DNA from 4 places in the Pseudarthrobacter sp. R1 genome. Region 1 is predicted to be linked to each of the others. Evidence: riboswitches for the same ligand, from Rfam matches in the RefSeq annotation. Region 1 holds a riboswitch; each other region holds the start of a gene.

What was found. A riboswitch is a leader RNA that binds a small molecule or an ion and turns the genes downstream of it on or off. The one in region 1 is predicted to bind S-adenosylmethionine.
Region 2: another riboswitch for S-adenosylmethionine. It lies ahead of M8J71_RS14480 (aminotransferase class V-fold PLP-dependent enzyme); the one in region 1 lies ahead of metX (homoserine O-acetyltransferase MetX).
Region 3: another riboswitch for S-adenosylmethionine. It lies ahead of M8J71_RS03480 (DUF1737 domain-containing protein); the one in region 1 lies ahead of metX (homoserine O-acetyltransferase MetX).
Region 4: another riboswitch for S-adenosylmethionine. It lies ahead of M8J71_RS19755 (cobalamin-independent methionine synthase II family protein); the one in region 1 lies ahead of metX (homoserine O-acetyltransferase MetX).

The regions. Positions count from the first base shown of each region.
Region 1 is NZ_JAMKFI010000005.1:243,669-249,279, forward strand. It holds gene M8J71_RS05290 (bifunctional o-acetylhomoserine/o-acetylserine sulfhydrylase) at 1-1,286, shown strand, start outside; SAM riboswitch class IV at 1,382-1,497, shown strand; gene metX (homoserine O-acetyltransferase MetX) at 1,510-2,625, shown strand; gene M8J71_RS05300 (MFS transporter) at 2,807-4,189, shown strand; gene M8J71_RS05305 (zinc-dependent alcohol dehydrogenase family protein) at 4,293-5,411, shown strand; gene M8J71_RS05310 (LysR family transcriptional regulator) at 5,436-5,611, opposite strand, start outside.
Region 2 is NZ_JAMKFI010000008.1:785,486-791,096, reverse strand. It holds gene rsgA (ribosome small subunit-dependent GTPase A) at 1-47, shown strand, start outside; gene hisN (histidinol-phosphatase) at 96-908, shown strand; SAM riboswitch class IV at 1,600-1,713, shown strand; gene M8J71_RS14480 (aminotransferase class V-fold PLP-dependent enzyme) at 1,750-3,183, shown strand; gene M8J71_RS14475 (class I SAM-dependent methyltransferase) at 3,285-4,043, shown strand; gene M8J71_RS14470 (metal-dependent transcriptional regulator) at 4,075-4,788, shown strand; gene M8J71_RS14465 (fluoride efflux transporter FluC) at 4,789-5,220, shown strand; gene M8J71_RS14460 (fluoride efflux transporter FluC) at 5,220-5,611, shown strand, end outside.
Region 3 is NZ_JAMKFI010000004.1:80,074-85,684, reverse strand. It holds gene opgC (OpgC domain-containing protein) at 1-868, opposite strand, end outside; SAM riboswitch class IV at 1,161-1,275, shown strand; partial or broken gene M8J71_RS03480 (DUF1737 domain-containing protein) at 1,289-1,567, shown strand; gene M8J71_RS03475 (rhodanese-like domain-containing protein) at 1,564-1,974, shown strand; gene M8J71_RS03470 (O-succinylhomoserine sulfhydrylase) at 1,975-3,183, shown strand; gene M8J71_RS23430 (DUF1905 domain-containing protein) at 3,241-3,543, opposite strand; gene M8J71_RS03460 (HNH endonuclease signature motif containing protein) at 3,810-5,603, shown strand; gene M8J71_RS03455 (glutamate--cysteine ligase 2) at 5,512-5,611, opposite strand, start outside.
Region 4 is NZ_JAMKFI010000009.1:518,513-524,123, reverse strand. It holds gene M8J71_RS19765 (adenylosuccinate synthase) at 1-1,023, opposite strand, end outside; partial or broken gene M8J71_RS19760 (carboxypeptidase) at 1,285-1,468, opposite strand; SAM riboswitch class I at 1,556-1,662, shown strand; gene M8J71_RS19755 (cobalamin-independent methionine synthase II family protein) at 1,674-2,879, shown strand; gene M8J71_RS19750 (uracil-DNA glycosylase) at 3,091-3,720, shown strand; gene M8J71_RS19745 (DUF3151 domain-containing protein) at 3,854-4,276, opposite strand; gene fbaA (class II fructose-bisphosphate aldolase) at 4,277-5,296, opposite strand; gene M8J71_RS19735 (TrmH family RNA methyltransferase) at 5,422-5,611, opposite strand, start outside.

The DNA.
Region 1 (5,611 bases):
CAGGGCAGGAGCCAGACGCTGCCACGGGTGCCCGTGCCCTCCCCATTTACCAAACCACGTCCTTTGTGTTTCCCAGCGCCGAGAGCGCAGCGAACCGCTTTGCCCTTGCTGAACTGGCGCCCATCTACACCAGGATCGGCAACCCCACACAGGAAGCCGTGGAACAGCGGATCGCAAGCCTCGAAGGCGGTCTTGGAGCCCTGCTGCTCAGCTCCGGCCAGGCCGCTGAAACTTTCGCGGTCCTGAACATCGCCGAGTCGGGGGACCATATCGTTGCCAGCCCCAGCCTGTACGGCGGCACCTACAACCTCTTCGCCCACACGCTGAAGAAGTTCGGCATCTCCGTCACGTTTGTGGCGGACCCGGACAACCTGGACCAGTGGCGTGCCGCAGTGCAGCCCAACACCAAGCTGTTCTTTGGCGAGGTGGTCTCCAACCCGCGGCAGGACGTCCTGGACATCGAAGGCGTGTCCCAGGTTGCGCACGAGGCCGGGGTTCCCCTGATTGTGGACAACACCCTGTCCACCCCGTACCTGATCCGCCCGCTGGAATGGGGTGCGGACGTCGTGGTGCACTCGGCCACCAAATACCTGGGCGGCCATGGTTCTGCCATTGCGGGCGTGATCGTGGACTCAGGAAAGTTCGACTTCGCCAAGGACCCCGCCAAATTCCCCGGCTTCAACACCCCGGACCCCACCTACAACGGGCTGGTTTACGCCCGGGACCTTGGCGCCGAAGGTGCCCTGGGTGCCAACCTGTCCTACATCCTGAAGGCCCGGGTGCAGCTGCTGCGCGACCTTGGCTCGGCAGTGTCGCCCTTCAACGCCTTCCTTATCGCCCAGGGACTGGAGACGCTGAGCCTGAGGGTGGAACGGCACGTGGCCAATGCCCTGGAAGTTGCCCGATGGCTGGAAGCGCGTGACGACGTCGAATCCGTCGCCTACGCCGGGCTGCCGTCCAGCCCCTGGTACGAGCGCGGACGCAAGTACGGCCCCAAGGGCACCGGCGCCATTGTGTCGTTCAACCTCGCCGGCGGCGCGGAGGCGGGCAAGCGCTTTGTGGACGCGCTGGAGCTGCACTCCCACGTGGCAAACATCGGTGACGTCCGTTCCCTGGTGATCCACCCAGCGTCGACCACCCACAGCCAGCTCTCACCGGAGCAGCAGGTGGTTGCCGGCGTAAACCCCGGCCTGGTGCGGCTGTCCGTGGGGATCGAGCACATCGATGACATCCTGGCTGACCTCGAGGCCGGCTTCCGGGCGGCCAAGGAGGCCACCGGCGCCTAACCGTACCCAGGGCACCAGCGCGGCGGCGGGCCGGGGAAGTCACAACCAGTCACACTCTTGGCGGCAGGCAGGGCCTGTTTCGTACACTCGAACCAGGTCATGAGTGCCAGTGACAGCCCCGGCTTGCTGGCCGGCAACCCTCCTTCCGCGGTGGGGTGCCCCGGGTGAAGACCTGGCCTGCCGGTCATTCGACGGCGGGCAAGCGCGTAGAAGAGGTCTTGCCATGACGGTTACCGTCACCCGTACCACCGTCCCCGAACACGGGATTGTCCGCTACGCCTCCATCGGAGGACTGAAGCTGGAAGCCGGCGGATACCTGCCGGACGTCACCCTGGCCTACGAAACCTGGGGCACCCTGAACGAGGACGGCAGCAACGCCGTCCTCATCGAACACGCCCTTACCGGCAGCACCCACGTAACCCGGGGCGATACCGAAGAACCCGGCTGGTGGGAACAACTCGCCGGGCCGGGTGCGCCGGTGGATACCAACCGTTTCTTCGTAGTGTCCATCAACATCGTGGGCGGCTGCTATGGGTCCACCGGCCCGTCGTCGCTTGCTCCGGACGGAGCGCCCTGGGGCTCGCGTTTTCCGCTGGTGACCCTGCGGGACAGCACTGTGGCGGAGGCCCGCCTGGCCGGCCAGTTGGGGATCGAGAGCTGGTTTGCCGTGCTGGGCGGATCGATGGGAGGGGCGCGGGCGCTGGAATGGGCTGTTATGTACCCGGAGCGGGTGCGGCGTTGTGCTGTGATTGCCGTGGGCGCCGCGAGTACTGCCGAGCAGATCGCCTTTGCCCAGGCACAGACCCTCGCCATCCGGCAGGACGCCAACTTCAACGGCGGTGACTACTACAACGGACCCGCCCCCGAGGAAGGCCTGGCCCTTGCCCGGCGCATCGCGCACATCACGTACCGCTCCCCGGTGGAACTGGACGGACGGTTCGGGCGCGCGCCGCAGGCCCCCGAGTCGCCGCTTCGGGGCGAGCAGCTGGCAGCCCGCGGGCGCTACCAGGTGGAGAGCTACCTGGATCATCAGGGCAGCAAGCTGGTCCAGCGCTTCGACGCCAACAGCTACATCGCGATCACCGAGGCGCTCATGAGCCACGACATCTGCCGGGGACGGGGGCCGCTCGCCCAGACCCTGTCCAGCGTCAATGCGCGCTTTTTCATCGCCGCTGTGGACTCGGACCGGCTTTACTTCCCGTCCCAGTCGCGGGAGCTGGCGCGGGCGCTTCCCGGGGAGGTGGACGTCCACGTCATCGAGGCGCCCATCGGGCACGACGGGTTCCTCACCGAGATCGGCCAGCTCGGATCGCAGCTCCGCGAGCACCTTTTGGCATAGGCCGACCTCCCGAAAGCCCGAATATGTGCATTAATGCAGATGGGCTCTGCATGATTCGCCGTTGAGCTGGGCGGAGAGGCAGACCATACTCAATGGGACCCGGCGGTTCGTGGCGAAATCACGCGTATCCGCCACAGCCTGTCCCAGTGGTGTCGAAGACGACGCCGAAGGAGTTCACTAAATGAGTACGGAAAGCTCCGCCGCACAGCGGCCCGAGGAAACCGACGTCAGGGCCTCAGGCCTGAAGAAAGTCGTTACGGCCTCCATGGCCGGCACTGTTGTTGAGTGGTACGAGTTTTTCCTCTATGCCTCCGCCGCCACCCTGGTGTTCGGCAAAATGTTCTTCCCCAATTCCGGGACCGAACTGGATGGCATTATCGCCGCCTTCGTCACCTATGCCGTGGGCTTCGTGGCCCGCCCCATTGGCGGCATCGTCTTTGGCCACTTCGGTGACAAGTTCGGCCGCAAGCAGCTGCTGCAGCTAAGCATCATCCTGGTGGGCGTTGCCACCTTCCTGATGGGCTGCCTGCCCACCTTCGCCCAGATCGGTTACTGGGCTCCGGCCCTCCTGGTGTTCCTGCGCTTCGTGCAGGGCTTCGCCGTCGGCGGTGAATGGGGCGGCGCCGTGCTGCTTGTTGCCGAGCACAGCCCCAACAAGTCCCGCGGGTTCTGGTCCAGCTGGCCACAGTCAGCCGTACCGATGGGCAACCTCCTGGCCACCGGCGTGCTGTTCACCCTTTCGGCCACGCTTTCCCAGGAAGCATTCCTTGGCTGGGGCTGGCGCGTCGCCTTCTGGCTGTCTGCCGTCATCGTGATCATTGGCTACTACATCCGCACCAAGGTCCAGGATGCGCCGATCTTCATTGAAGCCCGCAAGGAAGTCACGGTGGAGAAGAAGGGCTACGGTGTGGCCGAAGTCTTCCGCCGCTACCCGCGCGGTGTCTTCACCGCCATGGGCCTGCGTTTTGCCGAGAACATCCTGTACTACCTTGTGGTGACCTTCTCCATCACCTACCTGAAGATCGTCGTCCAGACTGACACCTCCCGCATCCTCCTGCTCCTGCTCGTGGCGCACTTCATCCACTTCTGCGCCGTCCCGCTCGTTGGCAAGATGTCGGACGCGTTCGGCCGTCGGCCGGTCTACATGGCAGGCGCCATCCTCGGCGGCACCTGGGGCTTCTTCGCCTTCCCCATGATGGACACCGGCAACGACATCGTCATCCTGGCCGCCATCACCATCGGCCTGCTGTTCCACGCGCTGATGTATGCGGGCCAGCCGTCCATCATGGCCGAGATGTTCCCCACCCGTATGCGGTACTCCGGTGTTTCCCTGGGCTACCAGGTGACCTCCATCGTCGCCGGATCGCTGGCACCGATCATCGCCACCTCGCTGCTGAATAGCTTCAAGTCCTCCACTCCGGTGGCGCTCTACCTGCTGGGAGCCTGCATCGTGACCGCAATCTCCGTGTTCTTCCTCAAGGAGACCCGCGGCATCTCGCTCCACGATGTGGACGCAGCCGACGCCAAGGGCACCGCCGACCTGCTCGCGGCCGGCAAGAAATAGTCACTGGCACCACCAGAGCCACGTAGCACCAACTGCCCGGACCCGCGACCCCGCAGGCCCGGGCAGTTGGGTGTCAGCACCTTCGACGAAGTCAGGATCTCCCATGAAAGCAGCCGTCCTTTACTCCACCGTCCCGTCCGGCACCAGCTACACCGAAGCGCATCCCCTTCGGGTCGAGGAGCTTGACCGGCCGGAACCCCGCGCCGGTGAGCTGGGCATCACGATCACCTACTCGAGCCTGTGCCACTCGGACCTGTCCGTGGTGGACGGCTCCCGCGTCAGGCCCCTTCCCATGGCACTGGGACATGAGGCTGTTGGGCGGGTTGCCGCGGTGGGTGAAGGGGTGACGGATGTCTCCCCCGGGGACCACGTGGTCCTCGTCTTCGTTCCCAGCTGTGGTGACTGCCGGGCGTGCAGGGCGGGCCGCCCTGCACTTTGCCACCGCGCGGCGGAAGTCAACGGGTCGGGGGACCTGCTGCATGGTGAGGCCCTGCTGCGGACGCCCGCGGGGGAGCGGATCAACCACCATCTGGGGGTTTCGGCCTTCGCCGATTACGCGGTGGTGGCCCGGGAATCTGTGGTGGTCATCGACGAGGACGTCCCCGACACTGTTGCGGCAATGTTCGGTTGCGCCGTGCTCACCGGGATGGGAGCCGTCCTCAACACGGCGGCCGTCCAGCAAGGCCAGTCCGTAGCCGTCTTCGGACTCGGCGCCGTGGGGCTTTCGGCCGTCATGGCCGCGGCGCTCGCTGGTGCCTCCTCCGTAATCGCCATCGATCCGAACGCCGGCAAGCACGGCCTCGCCCTGAAATGCGGGGCAACCGCCGTGGGGACCCCGGACGAGGCTCCCCGCCTGATCCAGGAGGCCGCCGGGGACGGCGTGGACACCGCCATTGAAGCTGTGGGGTCAGCCCGGGTCATCGCATCATGCCTCGAGCACGTGACGCGTGGCGGCGCCGTGGTCTCGGTGGGCCTGCCGCACCCCACAGCGGAACTGACTGTGCCCGCGCTCCAGTTCGCGGGGGCGGGCAAGCGGCTGCTGGGCTCGTATATGGGCGACGCCGTTCCGGGCCGGGACATCCCCTTGTACCTGTCGTACTGGCGGGAGGGCAGGCTTCCCGTTGAGCTGCTGCACACCGACACCCGGCCGCTTGACGAGATCAACGAGGGCCTCGACGCGCTGGCCGCGGGACAGGTTGTGAGGCGGCTCTTCCAAGCCTGAAACACGGCTCCGGATGACCAAGACCTAGGCAGCCAGCAAGTCCTGGCGTTCGGTAACTTCTTCCTTCAGCGCAGCGATCACGGCCTGCACCCGGGCGGACCGCAGCGATTCCGGCCGTGCCACGGCCCAGATGGGCACCTGGCGCTGGAAGGCGTGGGGGAGCACCGGAACGAACTCCGGATTCCGCGCCACCATGAAGT
Region 2 (5,611 bases), on a different contig from region 1:
CGCGGCTGGAGGCGCAGGAGGCGAAGGAACTGGGCAGCGTCAACTGACGGCGCCGATCTCCCAGCAGAACCGCGCGCAGACGGTAGTTTGGAACCATGATCCAACCCGCTTCAAGCTATAACGATGACCTGCGCCTGGCGCACGTCCTGGCAGATTCCGTGGATGACCAGACCATGAGCCGCTTCAAGGCCCAGGACCTCCAGGTGGAGACCAAGCCCGACCTGACGCCGGTCACCGACGCGGACAAGGCGGCGGAAGAAGCCATCCGAGGGCAGTTGTCCCGTTCCCGTCCGCGTGACGCCGTGCTCGGCGAAGAGTTCGGCAGCACCGGCCACGGGTCCCGCCGCTGGATCATCGATCCCATTGACGGCACCAAGAACTTCGTCCGCGGGGTCCCCGTCTGGGCCACCCTGATCGCCCTGGTGGATGAAGGCGAGCCGGTTGTTGGAGTGGTGAGCGCTCCCGCCCTGGGCAAGCGCTGGTGGGCGGCCAAGGGCATGGGCGCCTACATGGGACGTTCGCTGGCTGCTGCCACCCGGCTCCGCGTCTCGAATGTCGCCAACCTTTCGGACGCTTCGCTGTCCTATTCCAGCCTGGGCGGGTGGAAGGAACGCGGGAACCTGGACAACTTCCTGGGCCTCACCGAGGACGTGTGGCGGACCCGGGCTTTCGGCGATTTCTGGTCCTACTGCATGGTGGCTGAAGGCGCCGTGGACATCGCCTGCGAACCCGAGCTCAACCTTTACGACATGGCGGCACTCGTGCCGATCGTCGTTGAAGCGGGTGGCCGCTTCACCTCCCTCGAAGGAGAGGACGGGCCGTTCGGCGGCAACGCACTGGCCACCAACTCCATCCTGCACTCCGAGGTGCTCCGCAGGCTGAACCCCGACCTGGACGACCTTCCCTAGGGTCCTTCACCGAAGAATCAGCGGCGGGGGGCCCCCCAAAAAGGAGCCCCCCCCCGCGTTTTTCGGCCCAACGCAAGCTTTTTTAAAGGGTGACAAAAAGCAGAAACAATTTGTCTGCGCTTTCGCACTCTCCGCCCCCCTGTCCCCGCTTACCACCACGACACGGGGTCCCGCGGCAACCCGCTGGGTGCTCGCCGCCCGCACCCCCCCCCCGGCAACGCCGTACCCTCCCCCCCGGTGACTCCGGGGTCCCCCCGCCCAACACGCCCCACGCCTACCGCATGGCCAGCCACTACACGCGCTTCCTCAACTGGATGACGCCCGGCGGCGCCGAGGCCTACTACGAGCGCGTCGGCACGCCCATCGACTCCCACATCCCGCACGACAGTTCCGTGCGTGGTCTGGGGGCTCGGGGGTTATAAAAGGAGGCGAGGGCGGGGCGGGCCCGTCGGCGCCCACCCCCCCCCCCCCCACCCCCTTCCGCCCCCCGGGGGTCCCCCGCGGCCCACCCCCCGCCCGGCCCGCCTTCCTCGAGGCCCCTACACAAAAGAACGGGGGGGGGCCCCCCCAAAAGGGGGGCGCCCGCCGTCGTTTCTTCGGCCAAAGCAGCACTTTTCAGCAGGCGTAACAAAGTGCTTAACATTTGTGCCGGCTTCGAACCTTCCTGCCCCATGTCCTACGCTCTTAACCAGGTCACGAGTGCCAGCGCGAAACCCCGGTTTGCTGGCCGGCAACCCTCCAACCGCGGTGGGGTGCCCCGGGTGACGACCAGGCCGGTCCGGAACGGATGCGGCAAGCGCGGATTCCCGGAGCAGGGAGTCCTTTTCGAAGTGAGGTCTCTGTGACAACTGCCACCGTCTCCCCCAACGCCGCCGCCCAGCCCATCCAGGCTGAAGCTGCTGCCCTTTTTGATGCCCGCCGTACTGTTGCCGGCCGTCCCCTTGCTGCCGTCACAGGCGCGGAAATCCAGGCGCCCCTGATCTCCGGCGGCCACGTCCGGTACGCAAACCTCGACTATGGTGCCTCGGCTCCAGCCCTCTCCGTGGTCTCGGCCTACCTCAACGAGATCCTGCCCTTCTACGCGAGCGTCCACCGCGGCGCCGGCTACGCGTCCCAGATCAGCACGTCCGTCTACGAGAACGCCCGCAGCATTGTCCGGGACTTTGTGGGCGGCCGCCCTGACGACTCGGTGATATTCACCCGCAACACCACCGATTCCCTCAACCTGCTGGCGGGCTGCCTGCCCGCGACGGACGGACGTCCGGACGGCGACGTCCTATACCTGGACATCGAACACCACGCGAACCTGCTGCCGTGGCAGGGTGTCCCCCACCGGAGCATCGTTGCCGCTGACACCATCGCCGGGACCATCGAGTCCGTGCGCGACGAGCTGGAGCAGGGCGGCGTGAGCCTGCTCGCCGTCACCGGCGCCTCCAACGTCACCGGTGAGATTCTTCCCATCCGGGCCCTCGCCGCGCTCGCCCACGAACACGGCGCACGGATTGTGGTTGACGCGGCCCAGCTTGCGCCGCACCGCCGCGTGAACATCGCCGCGGACGGCGTCGACTACCTCGCCTTCTCCGGCCACAAGCTTTACGCGCCGTTTGGTACCGGTGTACTGGTGGGACGCGCCGACTGGCTCGACGCCGGAACGCCCCACCTCGCAGGCGGCGGCGCCGTCAAGGAAGCCAGGCTCGACGGCGTCAGCTGGGCCACCGGCCCTGCCCGCCATGAGGCCGGCTCGCCGAACGTCCTTGGCGCAGCTACGCTGGCCCGCGCCACACAGGTGATCGCCGGCCTGGACCAGGAGCAGTGGCACGCCCACGAATCGGCCATCCGATCCTTCCTGGTGGAAGGCCTGCAGAACATTGACGGCGTGACTGTGCATCAGATCTTCAAGGACACCAACCCGGATACGGACACGATCGGCGTGGTCAACTTCTCCGTAGAAGGCTACGACGCCGGTCTCGTGGCCGCCTACCTGTCTGCGGAACACGGCGTAGGCCTGCGGGACGGCCGCTTCTGCGCGCACCCGCTGCTGAAGCGGCTCGGGCTTCCTTCCGGTTCCCTGCGTGCGAGTTTCGGTGTCGGTTCACGCCTCGAGGATGCAGAACGGCTCCTTGCCGGCATCGACTCGCTGCGCCGCAACGGCCTGGGGTGGGACTACGTCGTGGACGCGGGGCGCTGGGTTCCCGCCAACGACACGCGCACGTACCCGCACTGGGCACCGAACACTCCAGGGACCGCCGGGGCCGCCCCCTGCATCGACGACTGAACACTCGCTGTTGGCACTGACTCTGCTTACTGATCCTGCCTCAGGGGCGGGTGCGGTAAATTCGAAGGATACCCAAGGGCATCGGACGAAGGAGGCCACGCGTGGTACGGGGTGGCCCCAGGCTTGACCACGGACGGCGGCAGGAGCTCGGCCAGAGCTTCCAGGACGGCGGCCGGCACTACCAGCAGGTCCGTCCGGGCTACCCGGAAGAATCAGCCCGCTGGCTGGTTCCCCCGGATGCCCGCGAGGCGCTTGATGCCGGTGCCGGCACCGGTAAGTTCACCGAACTGCTGCTGGACATGGGCCTGGCCGTCACGGCGGTAGACCCCTCTGCCGACATGCTCGAGCAGTTACGGGCGCACTATCCCGCTGCCACGGCAGTCCAGGCCACCGCGGAGGCAACTGGCCTGCCCGCCGCAGCCTTCGACGTCGTAAGCGTTGCCCAGGCATGGCACTGGTGCGACGCCCTGGCCGCAAGCACGGAACTGGCACGCGTCCTCCGCCCGCACGGAACGCTGGGCCTGATCTGGAATCAGTTGGACACCTCTGTCCCCTGGGTCCACCGGCTCTCCCGGATCATGCACGCAGGGGATGTGTACAAGGCGGACTTCCGGCCTGTCGTGGGGCCCGAGTTCCGGGGGCTTGAGGGACACGTCACCCACTGGCAGGACCGCGTCAGCACCACGGACCTGGTGGAGCTGACGAAGTCGAGAAGCTACTACCTGCGCGCCGGCGAAACCACCCGCGCCAAGGTGTTGGCCAACCTGGACTGGTATCTCCACGACCACCTGGGCCACAGCCTGGAAGAAGAGCTCGAACTGCCGTACCTGACGCTGACCTGGCGGGCCTTCAAGGCATGACGGAGAACAGGCAACGGGTAGGCTTGGAGCTGTGAAGACCAGCGCGCCCTCCTCCTCCATTGAGGATTACGTCAAGGTCATCTACTCCTTCACGGAATGGCAGGACAAGGCCATCACGTCCTCCCAGCTTGCGCAGCGCCTTGGCGTCGCCAACTCCTCGGTCTCGGAAATGGTCCGCAAGCTGAAGGACCAGGGCCTCGTCGACCATAAGCCGTACAGCGCCATCACGCTGACGGACGCCGGCGTCCGCCTGGCCCTTTCCATGGTGCGCCGCCACCGCCTGATAGAGACCTACCTTGTCCAGCAGCTGGGCTACAGCTGGGACGAGGTCCACGACGAAGCCGAACTGCTGGAGCATGCCGTCTCGGACACGTTCATTGAGCGGGTTGCGGCCCAACTCGGGAACCCGCAGCGGGATCCGCACGGTGACCCCATTCCCACCGCCGACGGGAAAGTGCTGATGCCGCGCGCCCACCTGATGGGCGAGCTGGACCAGGGGCACACCGGCAGGATCACCCGGATCAGCGATGAGAACCCGGATTTGCTCCGCTATCTTTCCGCCGAGGAAATAGACCTCGACGCCGAGGTGGAGGTTGTGGGCCGCAAGCCGTTCGGCGGCGCCCTGGTGGTGCGGATCAGGAACTCGGGCAGGACCAGGGACTACGACCTCGCCGACGAAATCACGTCCGCCCTGTGGGTGCACACCGACCATCCCCACCCCGGCTGCCTGCTGGGTGACAGCTGAATGACGCCTGCCGGCATGCCGGCGGGCCGCGCCTGGCTCGCTGTCGCCGCCGGAGGCCTAATCGGCGCTGAACTGCGCTATGGACTGGGGCTGGCGTTTCCCGATCTTCCCGGTGCGGTTCCCTGGGCCACGCTGTTGATCAACGCTGGCGGCAGCTTCGTCCTGGCAGCGTTGACCACCATCTGGATAGCCCGTCCGCGGACCGCGTTCTGGTTACGGGCCGGGCTGGGGCCGGGGTTACTGGGGTCTTTCACCACCTTCTCGGCCGTGGTGTTTTCCGTGGACCAGTTGGCCCGCGCCGGCGAACATCTGGCGTGGGCAGCCTACCTGGCGCTGTCAGTGCTGCTGGGGCTGGCGGCGGCGGGTCTCGGCTGGCGGTTCGGCACGTTGGTGGCCGTGCGCCAGGACGCCGGCGCGGGCCACAGGGCGTGATGGCTGCTGCCCTGGTGGGCCTTTTCGGCGTCGCCGGCGCGCTTCTTCGCTTCGGTGTGGACAGCTGGTTCGCCCAGCACGCGTCCAATCGGGTGCCCCGCTCCCGTGGCAGTTCGCTGCGCGGCCGCGGGCACAAGGTACGGCTGCACTGGCCCTGGGCCACTTTGCTGGTGAACGTGGCGGGGTGCTTCATCATTGGCGTCTCCCACGCCGCGACCATGAAGCTGGGGCTGGCCCCGGAATGGCAGACCGCACTGGCCACAGGGCTGGCGGGGGGCCTCACCACCTTCAGTTCATGGACCACGGCAACGGTGCGGTTGTTGACTGAAGAACGGTTCGGCTCCGCCGTGTTGAATGTAGCGGCCAACCTTGTCCTCGGCTTTGCAGCTGC
Region 3 (5,611 bases), on a different contig from region 1:
CGGAGGCCGGGCTGTAGAACGCGGACGTGTGCAGGAGGAGCGGCTTGTCCCGTCCCTCGGAATAGCTGGCGTAGAAGTTTTCACCGCCGGAGGCCGTGAGCATGTCCCGCAGTTCGCCGGCGCGGGGAACTGTGTTGACGGCAGCGCCACCGGCTGTGTCGTCGTGGAAGGCGGTCAGGCCCACCCAATCCACCGCATCGTCCCCGGGATAGTAGGGTTCGTAGGCCGCGTCCGAGCCGTTCCAGACGCCGTCGCCGTTACTATCTAGCAGCGCGAACCCATCGCTTCCCTGTGCAGGCGCATTCCGGTTCCGGTCGAACGGATAATCCGTGCCCAGGTACGGTTCCCAGACCATCACAGTGCCCCCGCCGCCGTCGACCTCCCGGAACGCCGCCGTCACGGTCTGGAATGCTGCGCGGTAGGCAGCCGGCTGCTGGCCCCACTCAACCCAGCTCGCATTCATGTCCGGGGCAAACCGGACCAGCAGCTGCCCTTTGAAACTGGACGCAAGCTCCAACACCCGTTCGGCGAAGGGCCTCGCAGCGGCGGCGTCGATCTGGTCCAGCGGCATCGTGGGCTTCACGGTGAGCATCGCGTGGGCACCCTGCAGGGAGGACTGTTCCAGGAATCCCTCGATGTCGTTTTGCTCTGATGAGCGGTAGGGAAACGCTATGTCGTGGCCCAAAATGGCCGGCGAGGCACCCAGCCGGTCGGTGAAACCGGCGGCGGAGTCCTCACCCCATTCAAGGACGGCGCCCAGCAGCGGCTTTCCCTCTTCCGGGAAACTCCGCGCGGCCTGGGCCGACCCTGCAGGCAGCACCACAGCCACGAGGGCAATCAGCAGTGTGGCAAGGAGCGCCCCAACCACGCGCAGTTGGGGTACCCCGTAAAGGCCGGCAGGGTGCTGTGGCCCGGCAGATCGCGTGCTGATGGGGACCCCCGGTGCTGGTTCTGATGATGGGGCACTGCCCCGTAAGAAACTGTATCTGGCGGTGCGTCCGCAAAAGGCCAGAAAACGCCAACCACCTGCGGTGATGCCGCTGCCGTCGGTTTCTCCGGCGTCATGGAAACCGCTGCCTGCTGCACGGTGCCCCGTTCAGTTACGGAACATGACGACGGCGGCCGTGCGGCCCTGCGCGCCAAGTGTTACGTTTCTGGGGAGTAATGAGTACCGGCACCAAGCCCTGACTGGCCGGTCGGCAACCCTCCTTTCGCGGCGGGGTGCCTCAGGTGAATACTCGGCATATCGACCGATTCGAGTTGCAAGCGTGAGAGAAGGAGATCCGTCGTGTCCGACGCACCTGCCCCTGAAGAAAGACTTTCCTACCGGCTTGTCACCGGACCGGATGACAGGTCCTTTTGCGAACGGATTTCCGCTGCCTTGGCCGAAGGCTAGTTCCTCCACGGCAGCCCGGCTGCAACGTCCAACGGCGGCCAGGTGATCGTGGCGCAGGCATTGGTCCTGCCGGCGGCCATCGCTTCCGCCGACGCCGCCGTCGCCACCGCAGTGGATAACCTCGAATCCGCAGGCGAAGACCTCGAGTTCGACGGCGAGGGCCACGCATGAGCTACGCCGGAGACCTGACGCCCCAGGAGGCGTGGGAAAAGCTGGAGCAGGGAGCCATCCTGGTGGATGTCCGCACTGAGGGCGAGTGGGCCCATATCGGCATCCCCGACACAAAGGCCACCGACAACGATCCGCTGTTCATCCAGTGGACGTTCCCCGGCGGCATTCCCAACCCTGATTTCATTAGCTCCCTGAGCCAGCAGGCGCCAGAGGATCCGTCTACCGAACTGGTATTCCTGTGCCGCTCCGGGCAGCGTTCCATCGCGGCCGCCATTGCCGCCACCCAGGCCGGCTACACCTCCTACAACGTGCTGGAGGGCTTTGAAGGCGAGCCGGACCGTTACGGCGAACGCACCGTCAACGGCTGGAAGAACCGCGGACTGCCCACCAACCTCGGAAAGAATTAAGTGACCTTCAACGAAGACGCCGCCGGCTGGAGCCCCGACACCCAGGCCGTGCGCGGCGGGCTGGACCGCACCAACTTCCAGGAAACCAGCGAGGCTGTATTCCTGAACTCCGGGTTCGTGTATGAATCCGCCGCCGCTGCCGAACGCGCCTTCACGGGCGAGGACGAGCGCTTTGTGTACTCCCGCTATGGCAATCCCTCGGTTGCCACCTTCCAGGAGCGCCTCCGCCTCCTTGAGGGAACCGAGGCGTGCTTTGCGACGGCGTCCGGCATGTCCGCCGTCTTTACCGCCCTGGGTGCGTTGCTGGCTGCCGGCGACCGCGTGGTGGCTGCCCGCTCGCTTTTCGGTTCCTGCTTCGTGATCCTGAATGAGATCCTGCCGCGGTGGGGTGTGGAGACGGTGTTCGTGGACGGTCCTGACCTGGAACAGTGGCGTGACGCCCTGTCCCAGCCCACCACTGCCGTGTTCTTCGAGTCACCGTCCAACCCCATGCAGGAAATCGTCGACATCGCCGCGGTGAGTGAACTCGCGCACGCGGCAGGTGCCACCGTCGTCGTCGACAACGTCTTTGCGACTCCCCTGCTGCAGCGCTGCGGGCAGCTGGGTGCCGACGTCATCGTCTACTCCGGCACCAAGCACATCGACGGCCAGGGACGAGTCCTGGGCGGCGCCATCCTGGGCACCAAGGAGTTCATCGAGGGGCCGGTCAAGCAGCTGATGCGCCACACCGGCCCGTCGTTGTCCGCCTTCAACGCCTGGGTGCTCACCAAGGGCCTTGAGACTATGGCCCTGCGCGTCAACCATTCATCGGCGTCCGCCCTGCGGCTGGCCGAGTGGCTGGAGCAGCAGCCCGCCGTGAGCTGGGTGAAGTACCCGCTCCTGAAGTCCCACCCGCAGTACGAACTGGCGGCACAACAGATGAGCGCCGGCGGCACGGTCCTCACCCTTGAGCTTGCGACGACGGGCGGCCGCTCGGGCAAAGAGGCTGCCTTTGCGCTGCTGGACGGTTTGCGCATCATCGACATCTCCAACAACCTCGGGGATGCCAAGTCCCTCATCACGCACCCGGCCACTACCACCCACCGTGCGATGGGTCCGGAGGGGCGGGCAGCCATCGGCTTGAGCGACGGCGTGGTGCGGCTTTCGGTGGGCCTGGAGGACGTGGACGACCTGATTGGCGACCTGGAACAGGCGCTCAAGCAGGTCTAGAGGTCCCTGGTGCTGGGGCCGAGCTCCGGCACCGGCGCCATCTGGGCGAGGGCTTTGTCAGACCTCTTCGATGGAGAGCTGGACGGGCACCTCGTCGCCTTCATAAATCCGGGCTTTGTCCCTGATGGCCTTCTTCACCGGCGAGAGGTAGAAACCGGCTTTCTGGTCCGCAAACAGCGAGGTCTGCCAGGAGTGCCTGGCAATCTCCGCGGTCACCCTGACGGATCCGAATGCCTTGCTGGCGCCGGCGCATTGTTCGTGGATGTCATCCCCGACGTCTGCTGGCAGCGTCAAAAAATGCCAGCCTGCCTCACCGGGGTAGAGCCACAGCTCAGCTCTGAAGGAGTACGACGCCGCCACGCGCCGAGTATGGCACGCCCCCTTGCCGGGGCACCACCGGTTGCTGATTTTTCCTGTCTTGTTGCCCTGCTGTTCGCACGCTGAGGCCAGCGTCAGGCGTGCCAGGGGGATTAAACTGTGCAGGCTGAAAAGTTTTTTGATTTCTTTCCCAGCAGGTGGACTTTTAGGCCCTGTTTTGTCAGACCCTCGCAAGAGGATTGGGGTATGGAAACGAACCCGGCAGTGGTGCAGCGGAGGCGTCCGTTGCGGCTGCTGTCGCTGCGTTTATGGCGGTGCTCGCTGGCAGTGATGTTGCTGTTTCCGGTGGCCCTGGCGAACTTGACGCCGGGGCTGGCCCGCACGCTGCGGCGGGGTTTGATGATGATCCGTTGCAGCGGGTTGCTGACGGGGCTTTGGACGTTCTGGCCGCGGTGGCGCGGTCGGAAGCGAAACTGGCGGCGGCGAAGGTGCAGGCCGTGGCGGTCTTCGCCGAAGCCACGAAAGCGCTGAACGCTCCTGCGAGGTCGCCGTATGAGGCGACGGCGCAGGAGCGGAGCCTGGTGGCTGAGATCGGGTGTGTGCTGGCGATCGGTGACCGGGCCGCCGGTGCCTTGCTCGCCGATTCCCATGCCCTGACCACGTTCCTGCCGGGGACCCTTTCGGCTTTGCAGGCCGGGGCGATGTCCTGGGCGCATGCCCGGGCCATGGTGGACCAAACGGCGAGCCTTGACCCTGCCGGGGCGGCGGCGTTGGAGGCGCACTTCCTGGACCCTGTCCTGGACCCGGGCACGCCGAGACCGGCCGCAGCCGCCGCCGTTGGGGAGATGCCGGCGTACCGGTTCAAGGCCAAGGCCAGGGCCTGGCGGGAGCGCCACCATCCGGAGAGCCTGGAGAAACGGCACGCCAAAAGTGTGGCGGACCGGCGGGTCGAATTCTGGCCGGACAACGACGGGATGGGCTGGATCGCCGCCTGCCTGCCCGCAGACCAGGCCTCCGCGATCTGGGACCGGCTCACCACCATCTCCCGGGAAATGCAGGGACCGGACGAACCCCGCACCCTGACCCAGCTCCGGGCCGACAACTTCGCCTCAGGGCTCCTCACCACCGGGCCCGGCATCAGCGCCGGAAACAGTCCCAGCAACGGCGGAAATAGTTTTGGCAACGGCGCCGGAGATGGTTTTGGCAACGGCGGGGCCAACAGTGCCCGCAGCGCCGGTGGCGGCGGGGAGGAAACCGGCCCCGGGCAGGGATCTTCGATTCGGGCCCAGGTCCTGGTCACCGTGCCCGTGTTCTCCCTGCTGGGCCTGACCGATGAACCGGCGATGCTGGACGGGTCCGGCCCCATCCCCGCCTCAATGGCCCGCGATCTGGTCGGTAACGGGGCAGGCTCTTTTTACCGGGTTCTGGTGGATCCGCGGGACGGGGCTCCACTGGAGATCGGCCGCACCAGCTACCGGCTGACCAAAGCAATGCGGAACTGGCTGCGGCTGCGGGACGGCAAATGCCCGTTCCCCGGCTGCAGCAACAACTCCCTGGATAACGAAGCGGACCACATCCTCGCCTGGCACAAAGGCGGCACAACCGGCATATCCAACCTCGGCCAACCCTGCCCCAAACACCACAAACTCCGACACACCGGCGGCTGGAAACCAACACCAGCCACCACAACCGAACCACCCGGCTGGACCTCACCCACCGGCCGGCACTACAAAAGCGAACACCAGGACTGGGAACCACCCCACTGGCCGAAACGGATTGAGGAACTTTGGGATGCCTCCCTTCAGGCTGACTCGGAGCCCTCGGACCTGTACGTGCCTGGGTACTTTGCCCTACCGGAAACCCTGGACCGCCAGGAAGACCCGGACCCCCGGAATATCCTGATCTGCCAGATTTTGATGTTCCGGAAGACCCTGGCCCTGCTGAAGACGAACTGCCCAAGGACCCGTTTCCGGAGTGGCACCTCTGGCTGGAAACGGCTACCTCAGCGCACTAGGACTGGCGGACCCGCAGCAGCTCGGGGGACCCGTCGACAGCCGAAAGATTGGCAGAGCCGCGCATCGTTACATCCACCGCATGCTTGACCACTGCA
Region 4 (5,611 bases), on a different contig from region 1:
CGGGATCTGCTCGATGCCGGTGAGCACGTCCAGCTTGGTGACGAAGTAGTCCGTGAAGCCGTTCACGCGTGAGGCGTGGCGGGCCAGGACGGCGTCGTACCATCCGCAGCGGCGCGGCCGGCCGGTGTTGACGCCGAACTCACCGCCGGTTTTCTGCAGGTAGACGCCCATCTCGTCGAAAAGCTCCGTGGGGAACGGGCCGGCGCCAACACGTGTGGTGTACGCCTTGATGATGCCGATGGAGCGGGAGATGCGGGTTGGCCCGATGCCCGAACCCACGGAGGCCCCGCCAGCTGTGGGGTTGGAGGAGGTGACGAACGGGTAGGTTCCGTGGTCCACGTCCAGGAAAGTTGCCTGGCCGCCTTCCATCAGGACCACCTTGCCCTCGTCCAGGGCAGAGTTGAGGACCAAGGTGCTGTCGATGACCAGCGGGCGGAGCCGGTCGGCGAAGGAGAGGAAGTACTCCACGATCTCATCCACGAGCACGCCACGGCGGTTGTAGACCTTGACCAGGAGTTCATTCTTCTGGCGCAGCGAACCTTCCACCTTCTGGCGGAGGATTGACTCGTCAAACACGTCCTGGACCCGGATGCCCAGGCGGGCCACCTTGTCCATGTAGGCGGGGCCGATGCCGCGGCCCGTGGTCCCGATGGCGCGGCTGCCGAGGAAGCGCTCCGTCACCTTGTCCAGCACCTGGTGGTAGGGAGCAACAAGGTGTGCGTTCGCGGAGACGCGAAGCTTTGAAGTGTCGGCGCCGCGGGCCTGGAGGCCTTCGATTTCCTGGAAGAGTGCCTCGAGGTTAACAACGCAGCCGTTGCCGATGATGGGTACCGCGTTGGGGCTGAGGATGCCTGCCGGAAGCAGCTTGAGTTCGTATTTTTCACCGCCTACGACGACGGTGTGCCCGGCGTTGTTTCCGCCGTTGGGTTTGACGACGTAGTCAACGCGGCCGCCCAGCAGGTCGGTCGCCTTGCCTTTTCCTTCGTCGCCCCACTGGGCTCCTACGATCACAATTGCTGGCATGGGATCCTCCCCCATTCGTTCGGGCTGCCCGTGCCATGCCACAACGTGGCGGCCTGGTGCAGCGCCGTTCATGAGAATGCCCCGAATGGACCGGCCTTCGCTGGTCCGCGGGCGGCACAGCGACGCAAGAGTTCCGGGGCTCTTACCACCCAAGTTTAGCCGATGAGCGACTTTGTCCACTCGTTGGGCCGCCGCGGTCCTTCTTGCAGGGTAAAGGACTCCTGCGCGGCAAAGGACCGCGGCGGACTGTCAGCGGTGATGCTACTCGTCGTCAGCTTCCTCGCCCGGGCGGGAGGTCTGGGTGGCGAGGCTGTCCCAGAAGGAGGTGTCGGCGTCGGCAATTGATCCGTCAGCGATTGCTGCGGGCGGTTGCGGTAAGGGTGGTGACCGTCTGCTTGATCAATTATCCGTTGCTCCGGAGCCCCAGGGCGTAGCCGTCCAGGTACGTTTGAAAGCTCCGCCCCTCGTTTCCCCGCCGACATAATCCGACAGCGGATTTGCTCCCGGGCGTACCGGTGCATTTAAGTGAGAGTACCCATCCGGAGCGGCCGAGAGACCTGGATCGATGACGCCGCAGCAACCCCACATAGTGCAGGTACGTCCTGCCTGCGAAGGTGCTACTGCCAGGACCGATGGAAAGGAAATCCAGCATGTCCCTGAACACAGACCACATCCGCGCCACCCACGCCGGATCGTTGCCGCGCACCCCTGAACTGATCGCAGCCAACGCCGCCCGCGAAGAGAACCCTGCCGATGTTGACGGCTACAACGAACTCCTTGCCGCCTCCGTGGTGGACCTGGTCCAGCGCCAGCAAAGCCTGGGCATCGACATTCCCAACGACGGCGAATACGGGCACGCGATGTCCGCCGCTGTGGACTATGGCGCATGGTGGTCCTACTCGTTCGCGCGCATGGGCGGGCTGGAACTGGACAACGACGCCAAGTGGGCGGTTGAACCGAAAGAATCCACCCCTGGCAACGTCCAGCTCACCGGCTTCATCCACCGCCGCGACCGCACCGACTTTGCAGAGGCCTACAACGATCCCACCAGCGGCATCTTCACCGGTGGCCCCAAGCCGTTCCCCAAGGTCACTGGACCGCTCGTCTACACCGGCCAGGACGCCGTCGCCTCCGACGTCGCAAACCTGAAGGCAGGCCTGGCCGCCGCCGGACTGAAGGAAGGGTTTGTTGCGGCACTCTCCCCCGGCAGCGCCTCACGTATCACCAATGAGTACTACGCCACGGAGGAGGAATACATCTACGCCTGCGCCGATGCGCTCCGTGAAGAGTACAAGGCCATCATCGACGCCGGCCTGATCCTCCAGATCGACGATCCCTCCATCGCCGAGAACTGGGACCAGATCAGCCCCGAGCCGAGTGTGGCCGACTACCTGAAGTTCACGCAGATCCGCGTGGAAGCCCTGAACTACGCCCTCCGCGGCCTTCCCGAGGAGCAGGTCCGGTTCCACCTCTGCTGGGGCTCCTGGCACGGCCCGCACACCACGGACCTCCCCCTTGCGGACCTGGTGGACACGATGCTGCAGATCAACGCCGGCGGCTACTCCTTCGAGGCTGCCAACGTCCGCCACGAGCACGAGTGGCGGGTCTGGGAGGACACTAAGCTCCCCGAGGGCAAGGTCATCATCCCGGGCATCGTCTCGCACGCCACCAATGTGGTGGAGCACCCGGACCTGGTGGCAGACCGGATCGTACGGTTCGCAGAGGTTGTGGGCCGGGAGAACGTCATCGCCTCCACCGACTGCGGCCTGGGCGGCAGGGTCCACCCGCAGATCGCCTTCGCGAAGCTGGAAGCCCTGGGCGAGGGTGCTCGCCGGGCTACCAAGCGGCTCTGGTAGCCCGCAACAGAAACGCAAAAACCGCCGGTTCCGTGCACCGCTTGGATCGGGTGCGCGGGACCGGCGTTTCGTTTCGCAGGGCTTGCTAAACTGGTAAAGGCCGACCAGGAATCGGTCCGCCCCATTTCAACCACTTCGGATCTGCTGCGCCATTGTGCGCCCATTTTCGCGGTGGCAGCAACACCAATCCCCGCAGGAGACCCAGCACTACATGACAGCCCTGGCACCCGAATCTTTCCATGATCAGCTTCTGAACCGCCGCTACGAACCGAATGTTGCAGCCGTCAACGAACTGTGCGATTCCCTGCAGGGGACCAAGCCCGGCACCATTGTGCCCTACGTGGACCCCATGCACGACGTCGACGAGTGCCGCATCATCAGCCTGTACTCGAACATCGGCGAGGCCGACCCCTCCGGTTTCATCACCGCCGGCGACCACGACGCCGCCACCCGGATGCTGGGGATCCAGTGGAAGCTGGGGCTGCGGCCGGAGTTCGTTATGCCGTGGAACGTCCACCCCTGGCACGTCGCCGGGGAGGCCAACGGGAAGTTCACGCCGGACCAGATTTCCGCGGGCCTGAAGCCGCTGCTGAAGTTCCTGGCGCTGGTTCCGCGCGCCTCGGTGATCGTGGCCCACGGCACGGAGGCCAACCGCCTGGCCAACCTGCTGCTGAAGACTGAGGTGCCGCTGCTCTGGCGCCGCGGACTGAAGACCTACAAGGTGCGCTCCCTCAGCGGCCGTGCGTTCGCCGGCTCGCCTGCCCGCCAGGAGGAGTACCTCGAGGACATGCGCGTGGCCTACGCCGACGCGATGGCCCGGACGGGCCTGCAGAAAGCTTAGCCACCAGCCTCACCGCTTACGACGGCGGCCGGCCACCTTTTCGAAGAAGGTGACCGGCCGCCGTCGTAATAAGGGGCCTCCGCCGCCCGGCTTCTCTGAGTGAGCGCAGCGAAGCGAGGGAGGCGGTGGGGATTTACTTGCCTTCGATGGCTGCTTTCGCCGTGGGGTCGGAGTCGTTCAGGAACTTCTCGATCCGTTCCGGCTCCTCCGCCTCACCAATCGCCGCGGCAGCGCGCCCCAGCGAGTACAGCGCCCGCAGGAAGCCGCGGTTGGGCTCATGCTCCCAGGGGATCGGGCCGACGCCGCGCCAGCCGTTGCGCCGCAGCGAGTCCAGTCCACGGTGGTAGCCCACGCGTGAGTAGGCGTAGGAATCGATGGTGCGCCCCTCAGCCCAGGCCTCTTCAGCCAGGACGGCCCACAGCAACGAGGACGTCGGGTGCTTCTCCACCAGGTCCAGGGCTTCCTGGCCGGCTTCCAGCTGCTGGTAGACCTCTGTCTCGGCAGGCAGGAGCGTGGGTTCCGGGCCCATCAGGTTCTTGCGGAACTCGTCCGACATCTAGAAGGTCTTTCCGGCCGAACCGAGCTGCTTGGTGGCTTCCACCACGCGGGCTGCCAGGCCGGCTTCGGCCGAGGCACCCCAGACGCGGGGATCGTAGGTCTTCTTGTTGCCCACTTCGCCGTCGACCTTCAGGACACCGTCATAGTTGCGGAACATGTGGTCGGCCACCGGACGCGTGTAGGCATACTGGGTGTCGGTGTCGATGTTCATCTTGATGGTGCCGTAGGAAACGGCGTCGGCGATTTCCTGGTCCGAGGAGCCGGAACCGCCGTGGAACACGAGGTCGAACGGGCTGTCCTTGCCGATCTTGGCGCCCACCTGTGCCTGGATGTCCTTGAGGATCTCCGGGCGGAGCTTGACGCCGCCGGGCTTGTAGACGCCGTGGACGTTGCCGAAGGTCAGGGCGGTGATGTAGCGGCCGTTTTCGCCGGCGCCAAGTGCCTCAATGGTGGCCAGGGCATCCTCGACCGTGGTGTAGAGCTTTTCGTTGATCTCGTTCTCGACGCCGTCTTCTTCGCCGCCCACAGTGCCGATCTCGACCTCAAGGATCATCTTCGCGGCCGCGGTGCGCTCGAGCAGCTCGCGGGCGATGCGCAGGTTTTCCTGCAGGGTCTCGGCGGAGCCGTCCCACATGTGGGAGTTGAACAGCGGGTTGCGGCCGGCCTTGACCTCAGCCTCGGACGCTGCGAGCAGGGGCAGGACGAAGCCGTCCAGCTTGTCCTTGGGGCAGTGGTCGGTGTGCAGCGCGATGTTGACGTTGTAGTTCTTCGCCACTTCGCGGGCGAAGGCGGCGAAGCCCAGGGAGCCTGCAACCATGTCCTTGGTGGAGGCGCCGGACCAGTAGGCCGCACCGCCGGTGGAGACCTGGACGATGCCGTCGGACTCAGCTTCGGCGAAGCCGCGGAGGGCTGCGTTCAGCGTCTGCGAGGACGTTACGTTCACGGCCGGGAATGCGAAGCCGCCCGCCTTTGCGCGGTCGATCATCTCGGAGTAGATCTCTGGGGTTGCAATGGGCATGCTGACTCCTATGCTGAGGTTCGTCTGTGGGCTGGTAACCCTGGAGTACCGCTTACGGCTAGCACCATCCTAGCCATTTCCGCGCAGCGAGTGTTCCGGGTTACGCCCCACCCGCACCTGCCCCGCTACGCGTGCTGGTTGAACACGTGCCGGCGTACCCAGGCGTGCATGGCAATTGCGGCCGCCGAGGCCGCGTTGATGGACCTGGTGGAACCGAACTGTTCGATGGACAAGGTGGCGAGGGCGGCCTCGTGGACCTCGGGCGTGAGCCCGGGACCTTCCTGGCCGAACACCAGCACGCAGTCCTTGGGCAGT